Regions from separate parts of the Halorhodospira sp. M38 genome, predicted to be linked through region 3. Evidence: predicted binding sites of a transcription regulator. Region 3 holds the regulator's gene; each other region holds the start of a gene.
The links. Region 3 encodes sigma-54, which starts transcription at its own class of promoters, with help from an activator protein. Its sites were predicted from a motif close to TGGCANGNTNCNTGCTT; they were not measured.

Region 1 (5,564 bases), on a different contig from region 3:
GATCAGCGCCGGCGCGGACTTGCTGCACAGGGTATCCAGGGCGCCGAGGACGTTATCGTCGGCGCCGAGCACCGCGCTGATCGGGTCGATGGCCGTGGTCTGCAACGGGATCGGCTCGTTGAAGTGGCGCACGAAGTAGACCTTGCCGAAGGCCGTGCAGCCCTGGGCCCCGTGGAGCAGCGGCACGGCGCCGCGGAAGCCGAGGGTGGCGAGGGTGCCACCCACCGGTTGGCTGGCCTTCAGCGGGTTGACGCTCAGCGGGCTGGTGGATCGTTCGATGCGGGTCATGGCCCGGTCCTCCCTTCCTGCCGTTCCCAGGGCGCCGGTTCACGCACCTGGGGCCAGATGGGGCTCTCGATGCTGCGGCACAGCTGGCGGGCCAGCTCCACCATGCCGGTGTAGCCGGCGTAGGCGTGGGGGCGCTCCTGGTTGATGTCCAGAAACGGGATGCGCGCCTTCAGCGCGGTGTACATGTTCCGTCCGCCGGCGATGAGCACGTCGGCCTCGTGGGCGCGGACGGTGTCGATCAGCGTCCGCGGCGCGCCGCTATCGAGCATCTGCGCCTGCTCGCCCATCAGCTCGCGGATACGCGCCTTGTCCGCCTCGGTGGATTTGCGCGTTCCGGTGGCGACCACCTCCATGCCCAGATCCTGCAGCGCCGAGACCACCGACCAGCTCTTCACGCCGCCGGTATAGAGCAGGGCGCGGCGCCCGCGCAGGCGCTCGCGGTAGGGCTCCAGCGCGGCATCGGCGCGGGCCTCTTCGCGGGCGATGACCTGCTCGGTGCGCTCGGTCAGTGCCGGGTCGTCGATCAGCCGGGCGAAGCCGCGCAGGGCGGCGGAGGTGTCGGCGACGCCGTAGAAGCTGCCCTCGAAATACGGGATGCCGTAGCGCTCCTCCAGGGTGCGCGCCACATTCAGCAAAGCCTTGGAGCAGACCAGCATGTTGGCCTCGGCCCGGTGGAGGGTCTGCAGCTCGCGGTAGCGGGCGTCGCCGGATAGGCTGCCGAGCAGGCGCAGGCCGAGCTCGTCGAGCAGCGGCAGGACGTTCCAGAATTCGCCGGCGATGTTGAACTCGCCGATCAGGCCCACGTCGTGTATCTGGTGGTCCGCCGGTTGGTCCTCTGCCGGCACCGGTTCCGGCTCGCGGGTGCCGACGATGTGCCGGACCACCGCCTCGCCGGCGATGCGGTTGCCCAGGTTTTTGCTGCCGTAGAATCCGGCGCAGTCCACCGGGATGACTGGCGTGCCCCAGCGGCGCTCGGCGCTGCCGCATACTGCCTCGAGGTCGTCGCCGGTGAGTGCCGGTACGCAGGTGTTGTAGACGAACACCGCCGCCGGGGCGTGTTCGTCCACGGCCTGCTTGATGGCGTGGAACAGCCGCGCCTCGCCCCGGCCCATGATCACGTCCTGCTCGCTGAGGTCGGTGGTCATACCGATGCGCCACAGGGTGGGCCCGGTGGAGCGGGTGCCGCGGTTATCCCAGGAACTGCCGGCGCAGCCGATGGGGCCGTGGACGATGTGGGCGGCATCGGCCACCGGCAGCAGGGTGATCTGGGCGCCGTCGAAGGCGCAGCCGCCGGCGGCGGCCCCGGGGGTGGGACGTGCGCAGCCGGACTTCGACCCCTGGTTGTGGGCGCAGCCCGGCTCGTCGAGCAGAGCGGCGATCTCCTGGTTGCGCATGGGCGGGCAGCTCCGGTCGTGGGTGGCTTGCCCGCAGTGCAGCAAGGCGCGTGCCACGCCCGGTCGGCGGTCGCCGCCGCCCTGTGCCGGGCGGTGGCCGGGCGGCGAGCGGCGCGCGCGTGTCGCAAATCCGACGGGCGGGCGTTATCGTGTGCCCTTTCGCACAACCTGCGTTGACCCGGGATAGGGCGCACCGCAGACTATTTGGAATCGTTGCAAAGTACCCGGGACCCGAGCCATGCGGCAGATCCTGCTCGACACCGAGACCACTGGCATGGACCCCGCCGAGGGGCACCGCATCATCGAGGTCGGCTGCGTGGAACTCGAGCGCCGGCGGCTGACCGGCAACAACTTCCACGAGTACCTCAATCCCGATCGGGCGGTGGACGAGGGCGCGGAGAACGTTCACGGCCTGTCGAACCGCTTCCTGGCGGACAAGCCGCGTTTCGCCGACATCGCCCGGCGCTTCGTCGACTATGTCCGGGATGCCGAGCTGATCATCCACAACGCCCCCTTCGACGTCGGCTTCATCGACGCCGAGTTGGCCCGTCTGGGGCCGGCGTGGGGGCAACTCGAGGACTACTGCACCGTCACCGATTCGCTGCAGCTGGCGCGGCGCATGCATCCGGGGCAGCGCTGCAGCCTCGACGCGCTGTGCAAGCGCTACGGCGTGGACGGCTCGCGGCGTGAACTCCACGGCGCGCTGCTCGACTCCGAGCTGCTCGCCGAGGTCTACCTGGCCATGACCGGTGGCCAGGGCAAGCTCTCCCTGGACGGCGAGGGCCTGGAGCCGGGCTGCGCCGAGCCGATCCAGCGGCTGTCCCCGGAGCGGCCGCGACTGCGCGTCCCGGAATCGGGCGAGCTGGAGCGCGAGGCCCACGAGCAGTTGCTCCAGCGGATCGAGGCGACCTGCGGTGGCCCGGCGCTGTGGCGCCGGGCGGGCGGCGGCGAAGAGGCGGCCGGCTCATGATCCGGGCACCGCTGCGGGCGCTGACCTTCGATCTCGACGACACCCTGTGGTCCGTCGAGGACGTGCTCGCGGCGGCTGAGCAGACCCTGCACGACTACCTGCGCGAAGCCTACCCGGTGGTGGCCGAGCGCTTCGATCCCGACCGCATGCGCCAGCTCCGCCGCGAACTCGCCGCCGCGCGGCCTGAGCTGACGCGCAACGCGACCACCCTGCGCCGTGCCACCATGGCCGAGATCGCCCGCTGCTGCGGGATCGATGGGACGGCCGCGGAGCGCTTTGTGGAGCAGACCTTTGCCGTCTTTCTCGAGGCGCGGCAGGCCCGGGTGGCCCCGTTCCCCGAGGTGTTGCCGGCGCTGCGCGAGCTCTCGGCGCGCTTTCGGATCGGCGTGATCACCAACGGCAACGCCGATGTCTACCGTACGGCACTGGGGCCCTGCGTCGACTTCGTGGTGCGCGGCGTGGATATTGACATCCCCAAGCCGGAGCCGGCGATCTTCGCCCTGGCCTGTGAGCGTGCCGGGGTACCGCCGGGGGAGGTCCTGCACGTCGGTGATGATCCGCACACCGACGCCGCCGGCGCCCTGGCCGCGGGTATGCAGGCGGCGCTGATGTGCCGTCACGGCCCGCCGGAGCCGCCGGACGGCGTGCCCGACTGCCTCATGGTCCCGGACATGGAGGCGCTGCGCCGTGCCATTGAGCGCAGGGTGGGTGCGGGGCCGGCACAGGACGTTTAGAATGCTGTACAAAAGATGTACAAACCCAGGGAGATCATGAGTCGGGAGAGCGAGCAGAACCGGGAGGATGGTGCCCAAGAGCCAGAGCCACGCATACCGGTCGGCGTGAGCAGCTGCCTGCTCGGCGAGGAGGTGCGCTACGACGGCAGCCACAAGCGCAACCCCTTCGTGACCGAGGCGCTCTCGCGCTACTTCCGCTACGTGCCCGTCTGCCCCGAGGTGGCCATCGGGCTGCCCACCCCGCGGCCGCCCATCCGCCTGGAGCAGGCCGAGGACGAGCGGGTGCGGGTGCGTGGTGTGCGTGACCGGCAGACCGACGTCACCGAGGCCATGGAGGCCTACGGCCGCGAGAAGGGGCGTGAGCTGCACTGGCTCAGCGGCTATATCCTCAAGTCCAAGTCGCCGAGTTGCGGCATGGAGCGGGTCAAGGTGTATAAGCCCGACGGCCATCCGGCCGGGTTCTCAAGCCGTGGCGCCTACGCGCGGACACTGATGGAGACGAATCCGCTGCTGCCGGTCGAGGAGGAGGGCCGGCTCAATGATCCGGCCCTGCGCGAGGGCTTTGTCTGTCGGGTCTTCTGCTACTACCGTTGGCAGCGCCTGGTCGAGGCGGGTCTGACGCGCAAGGCCCTGGTGGACTTCCACGCCGAGCACAAGCTGTTGCTCATGGCCCACGACGACCAGCGCATGCGCGCGCTCGGGCGGTTGGTCTCGACGCTGGGCGAGCGGCCGCTGGAGGCCGTGGCCGAGGCCTACATCGAGGCGTTCATGGCGGCGCTGGCCCGGCCGGCCACCCGGGGGCGGCACGCCAACGTGCTCTATCACCTGCTCGGCTACCTCAAGCGGGAGCTGAATCCGGCGGACAAGCAGGAGGTCGTGGACGTCATCGAGCAGTACCGCACCGGCATGGTGCCGCTGATCGTGCCGGTGACGCTGCTGCGCCACCACTTCCGCCACTGGCCGGATCCCTACGTGGAGCGGCAGTTCTATCTCTACTGGAGCCCGCCGGAACTGGCGCTGCTCAATCAGGTCTGACCGGGCGGCCGGGGTCGCTCCACGACATTCGAGACGAAAAGGAAGGGCTGCGTGCCGTTACGTTCGTTGCTGCGCAAGGGTTGGGGGGTCGCTGCGCCCGTGGTGGTGCTGCTGGCGGCCGTGCTGGTGCTGGCGGCGCTGGTCTGGACCCGCCCCGATCCGCCTGCCGAGGAGCCCACCGAACCCTCGTGGGTGGTCGCCACCGAGCGCGCCGAGCCCGGCGTCCACCAGCCGCTGCTGCGCCTGTTCGGCTATATCGAGTCGCCCTCGGATGTCACCGTCAAGTCCGCGGTGGAGGCCGACGTCGCCGAGGTTCGGGCGCGCGACGGCCGCGTGGTGGAGGCCGGCGAGCTGCTGGTGCGCCTGGACGACGGTGAACTGCGGGACACCCTGCGCCAGCGTCAGGCCGATCTCGACGAGCAGGAGGCCGCACTGCGCCAGGAGCGCCGCGCCGTTGCGGCGGACCGCGAGGATCTCGAAGCCGAGAAGGCGCTGCTGGCCATCGATGAGCGGCGGGTGGCGCGGCTCGAGGAGCTCGTGGCCGACAACGCGGCCTCCCCCTCGGAGCTCGACGATGCCCAGGAGGCGCGCGAGCGCCAACGTCAGGCGGTGATCCGCGCCCGGCAGTCCGTGGATGATGCCGAGGAGCGGCTGGCTGTGGCCGAGGCGCGGCGCGACAGCGCCGAGGCGGCCCGGGATCAGGCCGAGCGTGATGTGCGCCGCACCGAGGTGCGTGCCCCCTTTGATGGTCGCATCAGCGCGGTGCCGGTGGGCCGGGGCGATCGGGTGAGCCCGGGCAACGAACTCGTCGGTCTCTACGACACCGGCGAGCTGGAGGTCCGGGTGCAGATCCCCACCACCCGTATCGGCGCCCTCTACCGGGCGCGTGCCGCCGACACCGGGGTGCTCGGCGAGGCCCGGGTCGATGGCCGCGAGCTGGGCCTGGAGCTGGATCGGCTGGCCGGGCACACCCCCCGGGAGCGCGGCGGGGTCGAGGCGATCTTCGCCGTCGAGGAGCGCCACGACGAGGTCGCCCTGGATCGCTTTGCCGAGGTGATGCTGGAGCTGCCCCCGGAGCCGGGCACGCTGGTGGTGCCCTACGAGGCGCTCTACGGCACCGAGCGGCTCTACGTCATCGAGGAG
Region 2 (5,564 bases), on a different contig from region 3:
GTCGCGCACTGTGCGGAGGCGGCCGGGGCGCGCCGGCTGCGCATCGCGGATACGGTCGGCATCGCCGAGCCGTTCGCGGTCCACGAGCTCTTCCAGCGCCTGCGCGCGGCCACCGGCCTGGAGCTGGAGATGCACGCCCACGACGACTTCGGTCTGGCCACGGCCAACACCCTGGCCGCCGTCCGCGGCGGCGCCACCCACGTCAACACCACCGTCTGCGGACTGGGCGAGCGTGCCGGCAACGCCGCGCTCGAGGAGGTGACCCTGGCGCTTCATCGGCTCTGTGACCGGACCACCGGGGTCGACGCCGCCGGCCTGACCGGTGTCGCGGCACTGGTGGAGGCCGCCTCGGGCCGGCCGGTGCCCTGGGGCAAGAGCGTGGTCGGCGCCGGTGTCTTTAGCCACGAGGCCGGGATCCACGTGGACGGGCTGCTCAAGGACGCCCGCAACTACCAGGGTCTGGATCCGGACGAGGTCGGGCGGTGCCACGAGCTCGTCCTCGGCAAGCACTCCGGCACCCGCGGGGTCCAGGCGGCGTGCCGCGAGGCCGGGGTGAGCCTGGACCGCGAGCAGGCCCGGGCGCTGCTGCCGCTGATCCGCCGCTGGAGTGTCACTCACAAGCGTGCCCCCAGTGCCGCGGAGCTGCGTGCGCTGGTGGCGCAAGGGGCGGCCGCGGCCGCCGAGGATGTCGTCGAGGTGTAGAGGAGGTTGCCATGAAGTGGTTGGAGCCACTGGAACCGGAAAACGAGGAGGGCCTGGAGGGCGCGGAGGCGTGGTTCGAGGGCCTCGGCGTGGCCTACGATCCACAGCTGCTGCGGGTCTACCGCTTGCATATCCTGCAGCGCTTCCACGACTACGCCAGCGCCGAGCCGCCGGCGACACCCGATGAGGCCGAGGGGCAGGCCCGGGCACTGCTGCAACGCGCCCACGACGACTTCGTCGGCTCCGACGCCCGCAGCCAGGCCGCGCTGCGCATCCACCGGCAGGTGGCCCGGGGGGCGAGCGGCGAGGTCCCGGTGGCGCGAATCGGCCGTGGAGGATTCGGCTGATGCTGCCGCGGTTCCGGATCGGCGCGGCGGTGCGGGTGGCGCGCAACATCCGCAACGACGGCACCTACCCCGGCGTGGCCCGCGGTGAGCTGCTCGTCCCCCGGGGGAGCGTGGGTTACGTCCGTGATGTGGGGACCTTCCTGCAGGATCAGATCGTCTACAGCGTCTTCTTTCTGGATCAGGACCGCATGGTCGGCTGTCGCGAGGAGGAGCTCATGGATGCAGCCAGCCACTGGGTGGAGACCCGCTTCGAGTTTCGCGACCGCGTCACGCCCACGCGGCGGCTCGCCGTCCATGGCGAGGTGGTGGCCGAGCCGGGTGCGGTGGGCGAGATCATCCGCGTCATGCGCGATGCACGCACCGGGCCGGCCTACCAGGTCCGCTTCCCGGGGCGTACGCTGCAGGTTCCGGAGCACGCCCTGGCGCCGCTGGCCGCCGAGGTGCCGGAGGTCACCGACGAGGACGTGGAGCGCTTCTACCGCGAGCATCCGGAGCGCTTCCAGCGGGACGAGACGCGCACCGTGCGCCATCTTCTGATCACCATCAACGACGAGTTCCCGGAGAATACCCGGCAGCGGGCCTGGGCGCGGGCGGAGAAGCTGGCCGGGAAGCTGGCGGACGACCCGCGGGGCTTTGCCGCCGCCGCCGAGCGCCACTCCGAGTGCCCCAGCGCCCTGCACGGCGGGCTGGTGGGCCGGGTGGCGCGGGGGCAGCTGCATGAGGAGCTGGACGCGGCCCTGTTCGAGATGGCCGCCGGCGAGGTGCGCGGCCCGGTGGAAACGGCGATGGGTCTGCACGTGCTCCTCTGCGAGACCGTGCACCCGCCCGACGTTGCCCCGCTGGATGACGAGCTGCGCGAGCGGATCCGCGGGGCCCTGCAGGAAAAGCGGGCCCGCCAGGTCCAACGGGATCGGGCGCGGGCCGGCCAGGGAGGGGAGAACCATGAGCCATCCGGGACTGGATGACGAGCGTATTCGCCGCTGGACCCACGGCTTCGCCGACGGCAGCGTCGTCCCGGTGCTCGGGCCGGGCGCGCTGGACGGGGCGTGTCACCCGGAGACCGGCGATGCCATGCCGGCAGACAACGAGCGGCTGATCCTCGCGCTGAATCAGGGCAAGCCGATGTCGCCGGTGCTGATGCACGAGTTCTCGCGGGCGGCGATGAAGGTCGAGCAGGATCACGGACGCCCCTATCTGGAGCGTTTTCTGCGGACCTGCTTCGGCGAGGTCCCCTGGACCCGGGCGCCGGTGATCGACTGGCTGGCGCAGCAGCGGCCGGCCTGGGTGGTGGATCTCAACCGGGATACCCAGCTCCAGGACGCCTGGGCCGGCACCCCGCACCTGCTGGTTCAGGGCGTCGCACGGGTCACTGGCGGGCGACGCTATCGGGTCTTCCGGCACGACAGCATCGGCTACCACGAGCTCCACGACGAGGCGGCCGAGTCGCCGCCGTCGCCGGCGGGTCCGATCCTTTTCAAGCCCCTGGGGTCGCCCCGGCCCGAGCCGAGCTTCGTTGCCTCGGACGCCGATTTTGTGGACTACCTCACCGAACTGATGGGCGGCTTCGCCCTGCCGCGGTTCCTCAAGGAGCGGCGCCGGGGCGTGCGCTACCTGAGTCTCGGGGTTCGCTTCACCCGGGATACCGAGCGCATGCTCTTCACCGAGATCACCCAGGAGGCCGGCGAGCCCAAGGGCTGGGCGTTGTTGCCCGCCACGGCCGGCAAGGAGCGGCGCTACCTGGCCCGCCACGGTGTGACCGTGATCGAGGCCTGCGCCCGCGAACTGGCGGCGCGGGCCGTCGGCGTCGCCTCGTCACCCCAACGCGCCTGAGCGTCGCTCGCCCCGTCGGAGGGGGTGGCATCCGGATTGCGTTCGATCAATAATGACGACCGGTGCCACACAACCTGTCGATGAGGAGCAGGGGCGATGCGACGCAAGTGGATCCCCGGCCAGCCGGATGAGTCCTACCAGGTCCTCGCCTTCAGCGACCGCGGTCACACCACCGTCTTCAGCGAGCACTAAGCATCCCTCCTGTCGGTCGGGGAGCGGTTCTTCCCCTTGTCCGCTCCCCGACAACCCCCGGCCGATCATGTCGGACTTGCCACGGGCCTGCGGGCCGTCCCGGATCGTCGGGCCGGGCCCCCGGGGGTGTTCGCCCTTTCTTTGCTGATCGTTCCTGGTCTTCCTATAAGTCTTTTGGATCAACGGGTTGCGTAAACGCGGCGGGTCACCTTCGGCGCAGCGGGTCCGTCGTTGCCCCCTGCTGGCACGCCGGTTGCAAAACCCGGGTGCGAGCCGCTGAGGCGGCCAACGTAACCATCGGTCAGGAGGGATTAACCCATGAGACAGGCAGCAATCTACGGCAAGGGCGGCATCGGCAAGTCCACCACCACGCAGAACCTGGTGGCGGCGCTCGCCGAGAAAGGCAAGAAGGTGATGATCGTCGGCTGCGATCCGAAGGCCGACTCCACCCGCCTGATGCTCCATGCCAAGGCGCAGAACACGGTCATGCACCTGGCCGCCGAGGCGGGCAGCGTCGAAGACCTTGAGCTCGAGGACGTCCTGCAGGTCGGCTACGGCGACACCAAGTGCGTCGAGTCCGGTGGCCCGGAGCCGGGGGTCGGCTGCGCCGGCCGCGGCGTGATCACCGCCATCAACTTCCTCGAGGAGGAGGGCGCCTACGAGGACGACCTGGACTTCGTCTTCTACGACGTCCTTGGCGACGTGGTCTGCGGCGGCTTCGCCATGCCCATCCGCGAGAACAAGGCCCAGGAGATCTACATCGTCGTCTCCGGCGAGATGATGGCCATGTACGCGGCGAACAACATCGCCAAGGGCATCGTGAAGTACGCCAGCTCCGGCGGCGTGCGCATGGCCGGGCTGATCTGCAACTCCCGCAACACCGACCGCGAGGACGAGCTCATCGAGAACCTCGCCAGCCGGCTGGGTACCCAGATGATCGGCTTCATCCCGCGGGACAACATGGTCCAGCACGCCGAGATCCGGCGTATGACGGTCATCGAGTACAACCCGGAGTGCAAGCAGGCCGACGTCTACCGCGAACTGGCGGACAACGTCATCAACAACACCCAAATGGTCGTGCCCACGCCGCTGGGCATGGATGACCTCGAGGACCTGCTCATGGAGTTCGGCATCCTCGAGGAGGAGGACGAGTCCATCGTGGGGCAGAAGGCCGACGAGACCGCCTCGGCGTAAAGGGGGAGAGCCAATGAGCAGCATGACGCAGGACGAGGCCCAGGCGCTGATCGAGGAGGTCCTCGAGGTCTATCCCGAGGCTACCCGCGAGGAGCGCGCCAAGCACCTGGCCGCCGTCGGGGCCGACCAGCAGCCGAGCAAGTGCGTGACCTCCAACCGCAAGTCGGTGCCCGGGGTCATGACCCAGCGCGGCTGCGCCTACGCCGGCTCCAAGGGCGTGGTCTGGGGGCCGATCAAGGACATGGTGCACATCTCCCACGGCCCGGTGGGCTGCGGCCAGCTCTCGCGGGCCGGCCGTCGCAATTACTACACCGGCCACACCGGCGTGGACACCTTCGGCACCATCAACTTCACCTCCGATTTCCAGGAGCGGGACATCGTCTTCGGCGGTGACCCGAAGCTCGAGAAGATCATCGACGAAGTCGAGATGCTCTTCCCGCTCAACAAGGGCATCACCGTGCAGTCGGAGTGCCCCGTCGGGTTGATCGGCGACGACATCGACTCGGTGGGCCGTCAGGCCACCGAGCGCCTCGGCAAGCCGGTTATCCCGGTGCGCTGTGAGGGCTTCCGCGGGGTCTCGCAGTCCCTCGGCCACCACATCGCCAACGACACCATCCGCGACCACGTCCTGGAGAACCGCGACGGCGACGGCCACCAGGCCGGGCCCTACGACGTGGCCATCGTCGGTGACTACAACATCGGCGGCGATTGCTGGGCCTCGCGCATCCTGCTCGAGGAGATGGGCCTGAACGTGGTTGCCCAGTGGTCCGGCGACGGCACCCTGGCCGAGATGGAGAACACGCCCAAGGTGCAGCTCAACCTCCTGCACTGCTACCGCTCCATGAACTACATCTGCGAGCACATGGAGAAGACCCACGGCATCCCGTGGATGGAGTTCAACTTCTTCGGTCCGACGCGCATTGCCCAGAGCCTGCGCGAGATCGCTGCCCGGTTCGACGAGACCATCCAGGCCAACGCTGAGGCCGTCATCGCCAAGTACCAGCCGATGATGGACGCGGTGATCGCCAAGTACCGGCCGCGGCTGGAGGGCAAGAAGGTGATGCTCTACGTCGGCGGTCTGCGCTCGCGCCACGTCATCGGCGCCTACGAGGACCTGGGCATGGAGGTGCTCGGCACCGGCTACGAGTTCGCCCACGACGACGACTACGACCGCACCTACCCCGAGCTCAAGGAGGGGACGCTGGTCTACGACGACGCCAACGCCTTCGAGCTGGAGCGCTTCATCGAGCGGGTCCAGCCGGACCTGGTGGCCGCCGGGATCAAGGAGAAGTACGTGTT
Region 3 (5,564 bases):
TGTCCACCAGGCCGAGGTCGCGCAGGCAGAGCAGCCCCCGCCCCTGCTGCGGACCGGCGCCGAGCAGGCGATCACCGTCGCGGCGCAGCTGTACGGCGTCGTCGGCCACCAGGGCGTGACCACGGTCGAGCAGCGCCAGGGCGGCGTCGCTCTTGCCCACGCCGCTGGGGCCCTCCAGCAGAATCCCGCGGCCGTGGACCGCCATCAGCAGGCCGGGGATGACCGGCCGGTTCCCGGCCGCGTTCACGATGGGTCGGCGTGCGACTGCCATTCGCGCAGGGCCATCTGCAGCTCGTCCCCGTCCGAGGAGCGGCGCAGCCGCTCGCACAGGCTGCTGTCGCTGAACATCTCGGCAAGGCTGGCGAGGATCTGCAGGTGCTCGTCGGTGAAGTGCTCGGGTACGACGAGGGCGAAGAGCAGGTCCACCGGTGCCTTGTCGAAGGCGTCGAAATCGATGCCCCGGTCCAGGCGGATGAGGGCCCCGATGGCGCGGTCGATCCCGTCGATGCGGGCGTGGGGCACGGCGACGCCGTGCCCCAGGCCCGTGCTGCCCAGTCGCTCACGGGCCAGCAACCGGTTGCTGATCTCCCGGGCGTCGAGGCCGTCGCCGCTGGCCCCGATCAGCTCGCCTATGCGCAGGAGCACCTGCTCCTTGTCCTCGATGCCGCTCTCGCAGCGAACACGTTCCGGCGTGATGAGTTGCTCGATGTCCATGGAGTGTCCGATCGGCTGGCCCGCTGAACCGCGTCCCGCCGCCTTAAAGGCTGGCCTTGAGGGACGCGCCCTGCCGTCGCTGATCGACGGCCTTCTCTTTGTGTTTCAGGACCTGACGGTCAAGCTTGTCCACGAGCACGTCAATGGCTGCATAGAGATCCTCCTCGATGGCATCGGCAAAAACGCGCCCGCCGCCACCCCCGATGTGGATGACCGACTCGGCCTTCTGCTGCTTCTTCTCCACCGTGAGGATCACCTCGGTATCGATGACGTGGTCGAAGTGGCGCTGGATGCGTTGCATCTTCTCGTTCACATGCGCCCGGAGGGCCGGGGTGATCTCGACATGATGCCCACTGAGCTTGATCTGCATACCGCCTCCTGAACCCCTTTGCCGCCGGCGGAGCCGGGGGCCTCAGCGCCCCCGGGCCTCCCTGCGCTCCGCCGACGATGCGATGGACAGGGACTCCCGGTACTTGGCGACCGTCCGACGCGCCACCTGGATCCCCTCCTCATGAAGGATACGCGCAATCGCGCTGTCACTCAGCGGTTTTGCCCGATCCTCCTCGGCGATCAGCCGGCGGATCCGCGCCCGGATCGCCGTCGCCGAAGCCTCTCCGCCGTCGCTGGTCTGCACGTGGCTCGAGAAAAAGTACTTGAACTCGAAGGTGCCCCGCGGGGTGTGCATGTACTTGTTGGTGGTGATGCGGGAGATGGTGGACTCGTGCATCTCCACCGCCTCGGCGATCTCGCGCAGAACCAGTGGTTGCATCGCCTCCTCGCCGTGGTCGAGGAACCCCTGTTGCCGCTCTACGATGGCGCTGGCCACTTTCAGCAAGGTCTCGTTCCTGCTGCGCAGGCTCTTGATCAGCCAGCGCGCCTCTTGGAGATGGTTGCGCAGGCAGTGGTTGTCCGCGCTGCGGTCCGCTCTGCGGATCAGGCTGGCGTAATACGCGTTGACGCGCAAGCGGGGGGCGGTCTCGCCGTTGAGTTCCACCTGCCAGACGCCGTCGCGGCGCACGACGAGGACATCGGGGATGATGTAGTCCGGGGTTGTGTCGCTGATCTGCGAGCCCGGGCGTGGATCGAGGCTCTGGATCAGACCGAGGATGCCGCCGAGGGCATCTTCGCCGACCCCCAGGGCGCGGCCCAGGTCGTCATGGCGGCGTTCGGCGATGAGCTCCAGGTGGTGGAGGAGGGCGTGCTGCGCCTCCGCACGCCAGGGCGTGTCCTCGGGAAGCTGCTCGAGCTGGACGCACAGCGCTTCCTGAGGGTCGCGGGCGGCAACGCCGGTCGGGTCGAGCCGCTGGACACGCTGCAGGACCGCCTCTAGCTCCTCGGCGCTGACTTGCTCGTCGGCCGGACAGCCGGCCAGCAGATCCTCGGTGCTCTGGGTCAGGTAGCCGTCGTCGCCGACGGCGTCGACGATGACCTCGGCGATGGAGCGCTCCCGGGCGGAGAAGGCCTCGAGCTCGATCTGCGCGTGCAGGTGCTGCTGGAGGCTGTCGGAGGCGGCCGGCCGGTTGTCGAGGGTGTCGCGCTGCGCACCCTCGTCGCCGGGGGCGCTCAGTGCCGTGCTGCCGTCGTAGATGTCGTCCCAGGAGGTGTCCAGGGGCAGGTCTTCGGGGATGTCCTCGCCGGCGGGTTCGCTGGCCGGTGCCTCGTCCTCGTGGGGTTCCGTTTCCTGCTGCTCCTGCTCCTGCCCGGGTTCGGCCTCCTCATCGAGCTCGAGCATGAAGTTCGACTCCAGGGCCTGCTGGATCTCGGTGCGCAGCTCCAGGCTGGAGAGTTGCAGCAGCCGGATGGCCTGCTGCAGCTGCGGGGTCATGGTCAGCTGCTGACCGATGCGTAGCTGAAGCGACTGCTTCATGGCCGTGTCCGTTGTGCTTGAAGCATCCGTAGTCCGTCACTCACAGGCGGAAGTCCTCGCCCAGGTACACCTCGCGTACCCGCGGGTTGGCCAGCACGCTCTCGGCGTCCCCGGCGGCCAGCACCTCGCCGTCACTGAGGATGTAGGCGCGTTGCACGATGCCCAGCGTCTCGCGCACGTTATGGTCGGTGATCAGCACGCCGATACCCCGTTGCGCCAGCTGGCGGACGATCCGCTGGATCTCGCCCACCGAGATGGGGTCGACCCCGGCGAATGGCTCATCAAGCAGTATGAACCGCGGATTCGCCGCGAGGGCGCGGGCGATCTCCACGCGCCGGCGCTCGCCCCCGGACAGGGCGATCCCCGGGGAGTCGCGCACGTGGGTCACGCCGAACTCCTCGAGCAGGCGATCCAGCTCCTGCTCGCGCTCAGTGCCGTCCAGGTCGTCGCGCAGCTGCAGGATGGCCCGTACGTTATCCGCAACGCTCAGTTTACGAAAGACCGAGGGTTCCTGGGGGAGGTAGCCGATGCCCAATCGGGCCCGGGCGTGAATGGGCAACCGGGTGAGGTCGTCGCCTTCCAGGGTGATTCGTCCCTCGTCGGCCTGCACCAGGCCGACGACCATGTAAAAGCACGTGGTCTTGCCGGCCCCGTTGGGGCCGAGCAGGCCGACGATCTCACCGTCGGCGACCTCCAGCCCCGCGCCGTTGACCACGGTGCGGCCGCGATAGCGCTTGCTCAGCCCCTCCGCGCGCAGCGTCACCAACGGGTCATTCCTCCTCGCGCCGTGCCGGATACAGGATGGTCCGCGCCCGCTGCCCCTCGGCGCCGCGGGCCTTCATGACCTGCCCCTCCAGGTCGACGTCGATGGTCTCGGCGGTGACTTGATCATCCCCCTGCCAGAGATGTGCATCGCCCTGGAAATGGGCACGTTCGGGACCGCGGGAGTAGTACTCCATGCGTTTCGCCTCGGCATGCACGGGGCGAGGCTGGTTCTCGGGGTGATCGCGGTAGGTGGCCGGCGTGCCGTCGACGTAGACGTGGCTCAGGTCGCCGTCCTCGTCGGTGTAGACCTCCATGCGATCCCCGGTGATGCGCATCTCGCCCCGCGTGAGCACGGCGTCGCCCTCGTAGACGCTGACTCCGGCGACCGCGTCGACATCCACCCGGTCGGCCTCCAGTTCGATCGGTGCCTCGTCGCGCTGGCCCACGGCCGTTGCCGGCAGGGCAGCGGCGAGCAGGGTCGCGGCGACGAGCAGTCCCACGCGGATACGGCTGGCGGCGTCAGTACGCTCCATACGACCCCCGGACGTCGGCGTGCAGGCGCAGGCGATCCGCGCGGTAATCCAGGGTCATCCCGGTTCCGCGCAGGGTGCCGGCCGGCTCGCGAGCGGTGACCGCCTCGACGGTGCGCGCCTCGCCGGCGCGCAGGTCCACCAGCAGGTTGTGGGTGTTGATATCCAGCGGCGGACGCGCCTGCTGGGCCGGACGACGGATGTCCACCTCTTCGAACAGGCGGACTTCCCCGCCCTCGCGTTCGGCGATGCCGAAGGGGGCGCGGGCCTCCCAGAGGACGCCGTCGCGAGAGCGCATGCGCAGGTCGGGGTCGATGATCTCGAGCTCGCCGCGGCCGGGGAAGTGCTCGCCGGTGCGCCCGGAAAGGGCCGCACGGCGCTGCCCCTGCTCGTCGAAATCAACCATGGTAAACCCCTCGAGGAAGAAGTCCGGGCGCTCTTCGGGAGGGGCAGCGGTCTCCGGGGCCGGCGGCGCCGGGTCGCGGGTAAGCAGCAGACCGAGGAGGACGGTCAGGGTGAGGGCTGCTAGGGGGTAGAGGGAGCCGCGGCGCATGGCTCAGCCTTCCGCCCGGCGCAGCATCGGTTCAAGGTGGCCCTGGGCGTGCAGGATCAGCTCGGCCACCTCGCGCACGGCGCCGCGCCCCCCGGGGCGTGCAGTGACCCAGTCGGCCTGGGCGTGCAGCTGGGGGTGGCCGTCGGCCACGGCGACCCCGAAACCGGCCCGGCGGATCGCCGGCAGGTCGATCAGGTCGTCACCGGTGTAGGCGCACGCCTCCGGGGCGAGCCCGAGGCGCTCGGCCACCTCGGTCAGGGCGTCGCCCTTGTCCGAGCGGCCACGCAGGACGTGGCGGACCCCGAGCTCCTCGGCCCGGCGCATGACCGAGTGGCCCCCGCGGGCGGTGATCCAGCCCACCTCGATACCGGCGTCCTGGAGCATGCGCAGCCCCTTCCCGTCGTGGATGTGGAACGCCTGCAGCGGCTCACCGCTGCCGCCGACGAAGACGGTCCCGTCGGTAAGGACGCCATCGACGTCGAACAGGGCGAGGCGCACCGGCTCGGCCCGGCGCAGGACGTCCGGCGTGGGTGCGTCGCAGTAGGGGCGGGGCGGGGTGGTGCTCATACGACTCCGGCGCGCAGCAGGTCGTGCATGTTCAGGGCGCCCACCAGCCGGTCCTCGGCGTCGGTGACCAGCAGGGCATTGATGCGGTGGCGCTCCATGCGCTCGGCGGCCTCGGCGGCGAGCAGATCCGGTGACGCGGTCTGCGGGCTCAGGCTCATCACCGCCTCGATGGGGGTCTGGTGGATGTCGGCCCCGCGGTCCAGGGTCCGGCGCAGGTCGCCGTCGGTGAAGATGCCCAGCACCCGCTGCTCCTCGTCGACGATGGCGGTCATGCCCAACCCCTTGCGGCTGATCTCCAGCAGGGCGTCACGGAGAGCAGTTCCGGGGGCGACGCGGGGGATGCGCTCGCCGGTCTGCATGATGTCCTCGATATGGAGCAGCAGCCGGCGTCCGAGTTTGCCGCCGGGGTGCGAACGGGCAAAGTCCTCGGCGGTGAAGCCGCGCGCATCGAGCAGTGCGACGGCGAGGGCGTCGCCCATGGCCAGGGTGGCCGTCGTGCTTGCCGTGGGCGCCAGCCCGAGAGGGCAGGCCTCCTGTTCGACGCCGACGTTCAGGTGGACCGAGGCAG
Region 4 (5,564 bases), on a different contig from region 3:
CGAGCGGCTGCTCGAGGCCGAGGTGGACGAGGAGCTGTCCATCGGCGACTACGTACTCAGCGGCGGCGAGCTCGCCGCCATGGTCGCCATCGACGCCACTACGCGGCTGGTCCCGGGGGCGCTCGGGCACGAGGACTCGGCGGCCGAGGACTCCTTCGCCACCGGGCTGCTCGACCATCCGCACTACACCCGCCCGGAGGTCTACGAAGGGCAGGGGGTGCCGGAGGTGCTGCGCTCCGGGGATCACGGGGCGGTGGATACCTGGCGGCTCAAGCAGGCCCTGGGGCGGACGTGGCTGCGTCGCCCGGATCTGCTCGCCGGGCGGGAGCTGGACGAGCGGCAGCGCCGCTTGCTGGATGAATTCATCGTCGAGCACCGCGCAGGGGCGCGGGCCGGCAACGATCACGAAGAAACGTAGAACCGAGGGGAATCGTCATGAACGTCATCGACGAACTGGAGCGCGAGCAGATCGAGGCGTGCAAGCACACGGTGCCGGAGTTCGCCCCGGGCGACACCGTGCTGGTGCAGGTGTGGGTGCGTGAGGGCGGTCGCGAGCGCGTCCAGCCCTTCGAGGGTGTCGTCATCGCCAAGCGCAAGCGCGGCCTGAACTCCTCGTTCACCCTGCGCAAGACCTCCCACGGCGAGGGCGTCGAGCGGGTCTTCCAGACCTACAGCCCGCAGATCGAGAGCATCAAGGTCAAGCGCCGCGGCGACGTGCGCCAGGCCAAGCTCTACCACCTGCGCGAGCTCAGCGGCAAGGCGGCGCGCATCAAGGAGAAGATCAACTAAGGGCTTCGATTGCCCGGCTCATCCGGCTGGCGGCGGGCTCGTGGGCGGTATCGCGCACGGACTCCGCCGCCCGCTCCGGATTGTCCAGGATCCGTTCCCGGGTCTCCTCGGCCAGGGCGCGGGCTTCCTCCCGATCTCGTGGCACCTCGCCGGTGGCCGAATCCGGCCCCGAGGCGTTGACCGCCACCGGGTCGCTGGCGCGCACCGACTCCGCATCCCGGTTGCCGGCCGCCTCGGTGCGCTCCTCCCGGATCCGTTCCGTCCCCGTTGTCTCCCCGTCCCGTTCCGGGCGCAGGGCCTCCTGGCGACGCTGCTCGGCAGCGTGCTCGGCGTGGTGGGGGCGGATCGCTTCGTGGCTGGCCGTGGCAGGGTCGATCTCGGTCATGGCTGCCTCCGTCGTTCCATCCCCTGAAGATAGCACGCGGGCAGCGGCTCGGTTCGGAGGTTGCCGGAGCGGGTATTGTCAGGCGCGCGTGATGCGCCGGGAGCGGTCGCTGGCGGTGTAGCCGCCGTGGGTGCCGTAGGTGAGTTCATCGGCCCGCTCGTGGGCGCCGGTGGCCAGGTCGAGCAGGCGCCGGGTATGGTCGAGGTTGCGGTGGATGAGGCGGCCATTGGCCTCGTTGCGGGCCTGGATGGTGCGCAGCAACTGCTCCAGCTCGCCCCAGGCGGAGCGCAGCGACTCCGGTGCAGTACGCAACACCGCCCGCACGCCAGCGGTCCCCGTCGGATAGCCGGCTTCGGTGAGAACCCGCCGCAGCTGCTGCTCGGCCTCTTCCAGGGCCTCGACCTGGGCGCCCTTGCGGCGCAGGAGTTCGTCGAAGCCGTTCAGGTCCCGGTCGATCAGTTGCCGGGCCTCGGCCTCGAGGGTGGCGGCGAGTTCCCCGGCGCGCGCCTGGCAGCGCTCGACGCGCACGGCCAGGCGCTGCGCCAGCTCCGCGTCCAGCGTCTGGCGCGGAAAGCGGTCAGAGCGGCCGTGCTCCGCCGGCGTCATCACGACTCGACCAGCGCCTCAAGCTCAGCGAACTTCTTGGCGACTTTCTCGGCGTCCACCGGGTAGTCGCCGTTGGCGATCCGCTCCTTGATGGCTTCGACCCGATCCCGGTCGACTTCCGGGGTTTGGTCGATGCGTTCGCGGACCGTCTGCAGTCGTTCCGAGGTCTCGGCCTCGTCGGCGCCGCCTGCGCCCCGGGGCGGGGCGTTCGACGCCTCGTCGGCGCCGCCGCTCTTCGGGCCCTTGCCCGGCTGGGCGGTCGCGGGTCCGACGGGGCGCGGACCCCCTCCTTCGATCGGATTGGACATCGGGCTCTCCTCAAAACCTTTCCTATGCGGGCTGCAGCGCCGCTCCCTGGCCTGCATGGACCCGTGCTATCCGTATCTATCGGCGGCCCGGGCAGGAACTTGAGTCCTGGTTCCGGTTACTGTGACCCAGGTTGCCACTGACGGCAACTCCCGCCGCCTGCGGCCTAATCGCCGACCCGGACCTGGCCCTCGCCGACGACCCGTGCCTGGATCTCCCGTCCGGAGTCCAGGTTCTCCACCCGGATCCGGTCGCCTTTCTGGCCGTGCTCCAGGGCGCGGCCACGGCTGCTGATCTGGATGGCATCGCCCCGGCCGGCGGCGATGGTGACCCGGTCGTTGCGCTCGACCAGCGTCGGGGGCTGCACGTGGTTGCCGGTCACGGCCACCCCCTCGCGCAGGCTCCGGCGTACCTCCTGGCCGACCAGATCGCCGGCGTCGCGGTAGAACTCGCCGCGGACCCGGCGCGCATCCCGCGTAGCGGTGCGCAGATCCGCCGCCGCGAGCCGCTGTCCGCGGCGCAAGCTGCGTCCGGCCACCACCATCTCCGTCTTCAAGGTGGTTTCCATGCGCACGTAAACGGTCCAGGGTGCCTCTCCGCTGCAGCGCACCCCCACGGTACCGGCTTGGTGGGGGCTGCGCCCGCGGGGGATGAACCCCTCCAGCTCGCCGTCACACGCACGCAGTTTCAACCGGCCGTCCACCCCGCGGGCCTCGACCTCCACCTCGTCGTACTCCCCGGCCAGCGCCTCGCGCAGGAACACCTCCGCCGTCTCACGGATGGCCTCCGGCGACTGGGTGCTGGCCTGCGCCGCCGCCGGGGCCAGGACCGTCAGCGCCAACAATACGACGGCCAGGCGCCAGGCGGGCGACGGTCGCGCACTGCGCCCGACCCTGCGGGCGGGGGTGGCGCCGGCGGGTCTGCTCATCGGTCCGCGCGCAACCTCCATTCGGTTGGTGATCCTCCGGAGAAATATGCAAAGGGTGTGCCGCGGCGTCGGCCGCTTTCCCTGATCCGGCTACCGGATTAACATGACGCCAACGGGCGGGGGCCAGCCCCCGGGACGCACGCCGATAAGGGAGCCGTCAGCGATGGCCGGAATCATGAGCTCCGTCGACCAGCGGACCCAGCTGGCTGGCCATAACCGCATGGAGCTGCTGCTGTTCCGTTTCGAGGGGCGGCAGCGCTACGGGATCAACGTGTTCAAGGTCCGCGAGGTCATACCGGCCCCGGAGCTCAGTTACGTGCCGCATGCCCATCCGGCCTCGCTGGGGATTGCCTACATCCGCGGCCACACCCTCTCGGTGCTCGATCTGAGCTACGCCACCGGCAACGGCGCCATCACCAAGGAAGAAGGCAACTACATCATCGTCACCGAGTACAACCGTCAGGTCCAGGGGTTCCTGGTCGGCGGGGTGGACCGGATCGTCAACATCAACTGGCAGGACGTGCTGCCGCCGCCGAGCGGGGGTAGCGCCGGCAGCTACCTGACCGCCGTGGCGCGCTACGACGGGCAGATGATCCAGATCGTCGACGTCGAGAAGGTCCTCGCCGAGGTTCAGCGTGCCGGCGGCGCCGATCCGGAGGTCACCGAGGGCGGTGGCGTGGATCACGCCGAGGGCTCCGAGGCTTACAAGGTCCTGGTGGTGGACGACTCGGCGGTCGCCCGGGGGCAGATCAAGCGCACGCTCGAGGAGATCGGTGTGCGCGTGGTCACCAAGAACAACGGCCGCGAGGCGCTGGAGCAGCTGCGCACCTGGAAGGATCAGGATCCCTCCGGGCTCGACGATCTGCTGATGGTGGTCTCGGACATCGAGATGCCGGTGCTCGACGGCTACACCCTGACCCGATCGATCCGGCAGGATCCGGGGCTTGCCGGGGTCCACGTCCTGCTCCACTCCTCGCTCAGCGGTGTCTTCAACACCGAGATGGTGCGTCGCGTGGGGGCCGACGAGTTCCTGGCCAAGTTCCACTCCCGGGAGTTGGCCGAGCGGGTCGGCGCCCGGCTGGCCGAGCGAGGGGGATGAGCATGCAAGGAGGACGGTTTGGCCGCGCTTTCCGTGGGTGAAGAGGAGTACCAGGCGTTCGCACGGTTCCTGGAGCGCGCCTGCGGGATCGTCCTTGGGCCGAGCAAGCAGTACCTGGTGGCCAGCCGGCTCGGGCCGCTGCTCGAGGCCGAGCGCATCCCGGATCTGGCCACCCTGGTCCAGCGGCTCGAGCAGCGCCCCACCGCCGATCTCAAGGGGCGGGTTATCGAGGCGATGACCACCAACGAGACCCAGTGGTTCCGCGACCGCTTCCCCTTCGACGTCCTGCGTCGGCACCTGCTCCCCGAGATGGAGCGCCGCCGCGTCTGGCCGGTGCGCATCTGGTCCGCGGCCTGCTCCTCCGGGCAGGAGGCGTACTCGATCAGCATGACCGTCGACGAGTACAACGACAGCGGCGGGCGTATGGAGGCCGAGATCCTCGGGACCGACATCTCCACCGCGATGGTCGAGGAGGCGCGGCGGGGGCGTTATACCGCCAACGTGGCGCGCCGCGGGCTGGCGCCGGAACGCCAGCAGCGGTTCTTCGATGCCGTGGGCGAGAACACCTGGGAGGTCAAGCCCGCCGTGCGCCGGCGGACTAGCTTCCGCGTCCACAACCTGCTGGAGAGCTACGCCGGTCTGGGTCGATTCGACATCGTTTACTGCCGCAACGTGCTCATCTACTTCGGCTGGGACTCGCGGCGGGATATCGTCCAGCGCATCGCCGAAGTGACCCGCCCGGGCGGGTACCTGATCGTCGGGGCGTCGGAGTCCCTCGCCCGGCATTCCGACGAGTTCGAGCTGGTCCGCCTCGATGGCGGTGTGGTCTACCGGCGCCGCGGCTGACGGACAGACCCTGCCGCCGGGCGGCAAGCGCTTGCCGCCCGTTGCCGCCTTCTTCCGGCTTAGTCGTTGATCCGCCAACCCCGCGTGCCTGGCACGCGATCTGCATAAAAGTCCCGTGAACGAACACCACGGGAGCCCGCCATGCGGATCGGCTTCGATCAGGCCTTCTCGGCACCCGAGCAGGCCATGCGCCTGCGCGGCGAGCGGCACGAGCTGCTCGCCTCGAACATCGCCAACGCGGACACGCCCGGCTACAAGGCGCGTGATATGGATTTCCGCGAGGCCATGCGCCAGGCCAGCGAACCGCAGCCGCAGCCGTTGCAGGCGACGCATGCGCAGCACGTGCAACCGCCGCCTTCATCCACCATGGCGGCAGGCGATCCGAAATCTTTATACCGGGAGCCCCACGCCGCCTCGCTCGACGGCAACACCGTCGAGATGCACGTCGAGCAGGCCAAGTTCGCCGAGAACGCCGTGAACTACCAGGCCGCCGTGGACTTCCTCAACGGCCGGATCCAGAAGCTCACCGGCGCCATCCGAGGGGAGTAAGCGAACATGTCCTTGATGCACGCCATCGACGTCGCCGGCACCGGGATGAACGCCCA

Region 1: nifE (nitrogenase iron-molybdenum cofactor biosynthesis protein NifE) is a predicted target of sigma-54. The motif match lies at 1,722-1,738, and genes of this name have one in related genera.
Region 2: nifH (nitrogenase iron protein) is a predicted target of sigma-54. The motif match lies at 3,314-3,330, and genes of this name have one in related genera.
Region 4: flgA (flagellar basal body P-ring formation chaperone FlgA) is a predicted target of sigma-54. The motif match lies at 3,061-3,077, and genes of this name have one in related genera.

The regions. Positions count from the first base shown of each region.
Region 1 covers NZ_JAJNQP010000007.1:50,831-56,394, forward strand. The annotation lists gene nifN (nitrogenase iron-molybdenum cofactor biosynthesis protein NifN) at 1-288, opposite strand, end outside; gene nifE (nitrogenase iron-molybdenum cofactor biosynthesis protein NifE) at 285-1,682, opposite strand; gene dnaQ (DNA polymerase III subunit epsilon) at 1,921-2,652, shown strand; gene LRA98_RS06240 (HAD family hydrolase) at 2,649-3,386, shown strand; gene LRA98_RS06245 (YbgA family protein) at 3,423-4,421, shown strand; gene LRA98_RS06250 (HlyD family efflux transporter periplasmic adaptor subunit) at 4,473-5,564, shown strand, end outside.
Region 2 covers NZ_JAJNQP010000007.1:37,529-43,092, forward strand. The annotation lists gene nifV (homocitrate synthase) at 1-702, shown strand, start outside; gene nifW (nitrogenase-stabilizing/protective protein NifW) at 714-1,049, shown strand; gene LRA98_RS13145 (nitrogen fixation protein NifZ) at 1,049-2,014, shown strand; gene LRA98_RS06165 (SIR2 family protein) at 1,992-2,879, shown strand; gene nifH (nitrogenase iron protein) at 3,390-4,265, shown strand; gene nifD (nitrogenase molybdenum-iron protein alpha chain) at 4,279-5,564, shown strand, end outside.
Region 3 covers NZ_JAJNQP010000010.1:66,565-72,128, forward strand. The annotation lists gene LRA98_RS07850 (HPr kinase/phosphorylase) at 1-247, opposite strand, end outside; gene LRA98_RS07855 (PTS sugar transporter subunit IIA) at 244-714, opposite strand; gene hpf (ribosome hibernation-promoting factor, HPF/YfiA family) at 758-1,084, opposite strand; gene LRA98_RS07865 (RNA polymerase factor sigma-54) at 1,127-2,581, opposite strand; gene lptB (LPS export ABC transporter ATP-binding protein) at 2,622-3,347, opposite strand; gene lptA (lipopolysaccharide transport periplasmic protein LptA) at 3,352-3,879, opposite strand; gene lptC (LPS export ABC transporter periplasmic protein LptC) at 3,866-4,429, opposite strand; gene LRA98_RS07885 (KdsC family phosphatase) at 4,433-4,996, opposite strand; gene LRA98_RS07890 (KpsF/GutQ family sugar-phosphate isomerase) at 4,993-5,564, opposite strand, start outside.
Region 4 covers NZ_JAJNQP010000005.1:47,564-53,127, forward strand. The annotation lists gene trmD (tRNA (guanosine(37)-N1)-methyltransferase TrmD) at 1-418, shown strand, start outside; gene rplS (50S ribosomal protein L19) at 436-789, shown strand; gene LRA98_RS04910 (hypothetical protein) at 782-1,174, opposite strand; gene LRA98_RS04915 (flagella synthesis protein FlgN) at 1,253-1,780, opposite strand; gene flgM (flagellar biosynthesis anti-sigma factor FlgM) at 1,780-2,088, opposite strand; gene flgA (flagellar basal body P-ring formation chaperone FlgA) at 2,253-3,014, opposite strand; gene LRA98_RS04930 (chemotaxis protein CheV) at 3,178-4,113, shown strand; gene LRA98_RS04935 (CheR family methyltransferase) at 4,132-4,959, shown strand; gene flgB (flagellar basal body rod protein FlgB) at 5,101-5,508, shown strand; gene flgC (flagellar basal body rod protein FlgC) at 5,515-5,564, shown strand, end outside.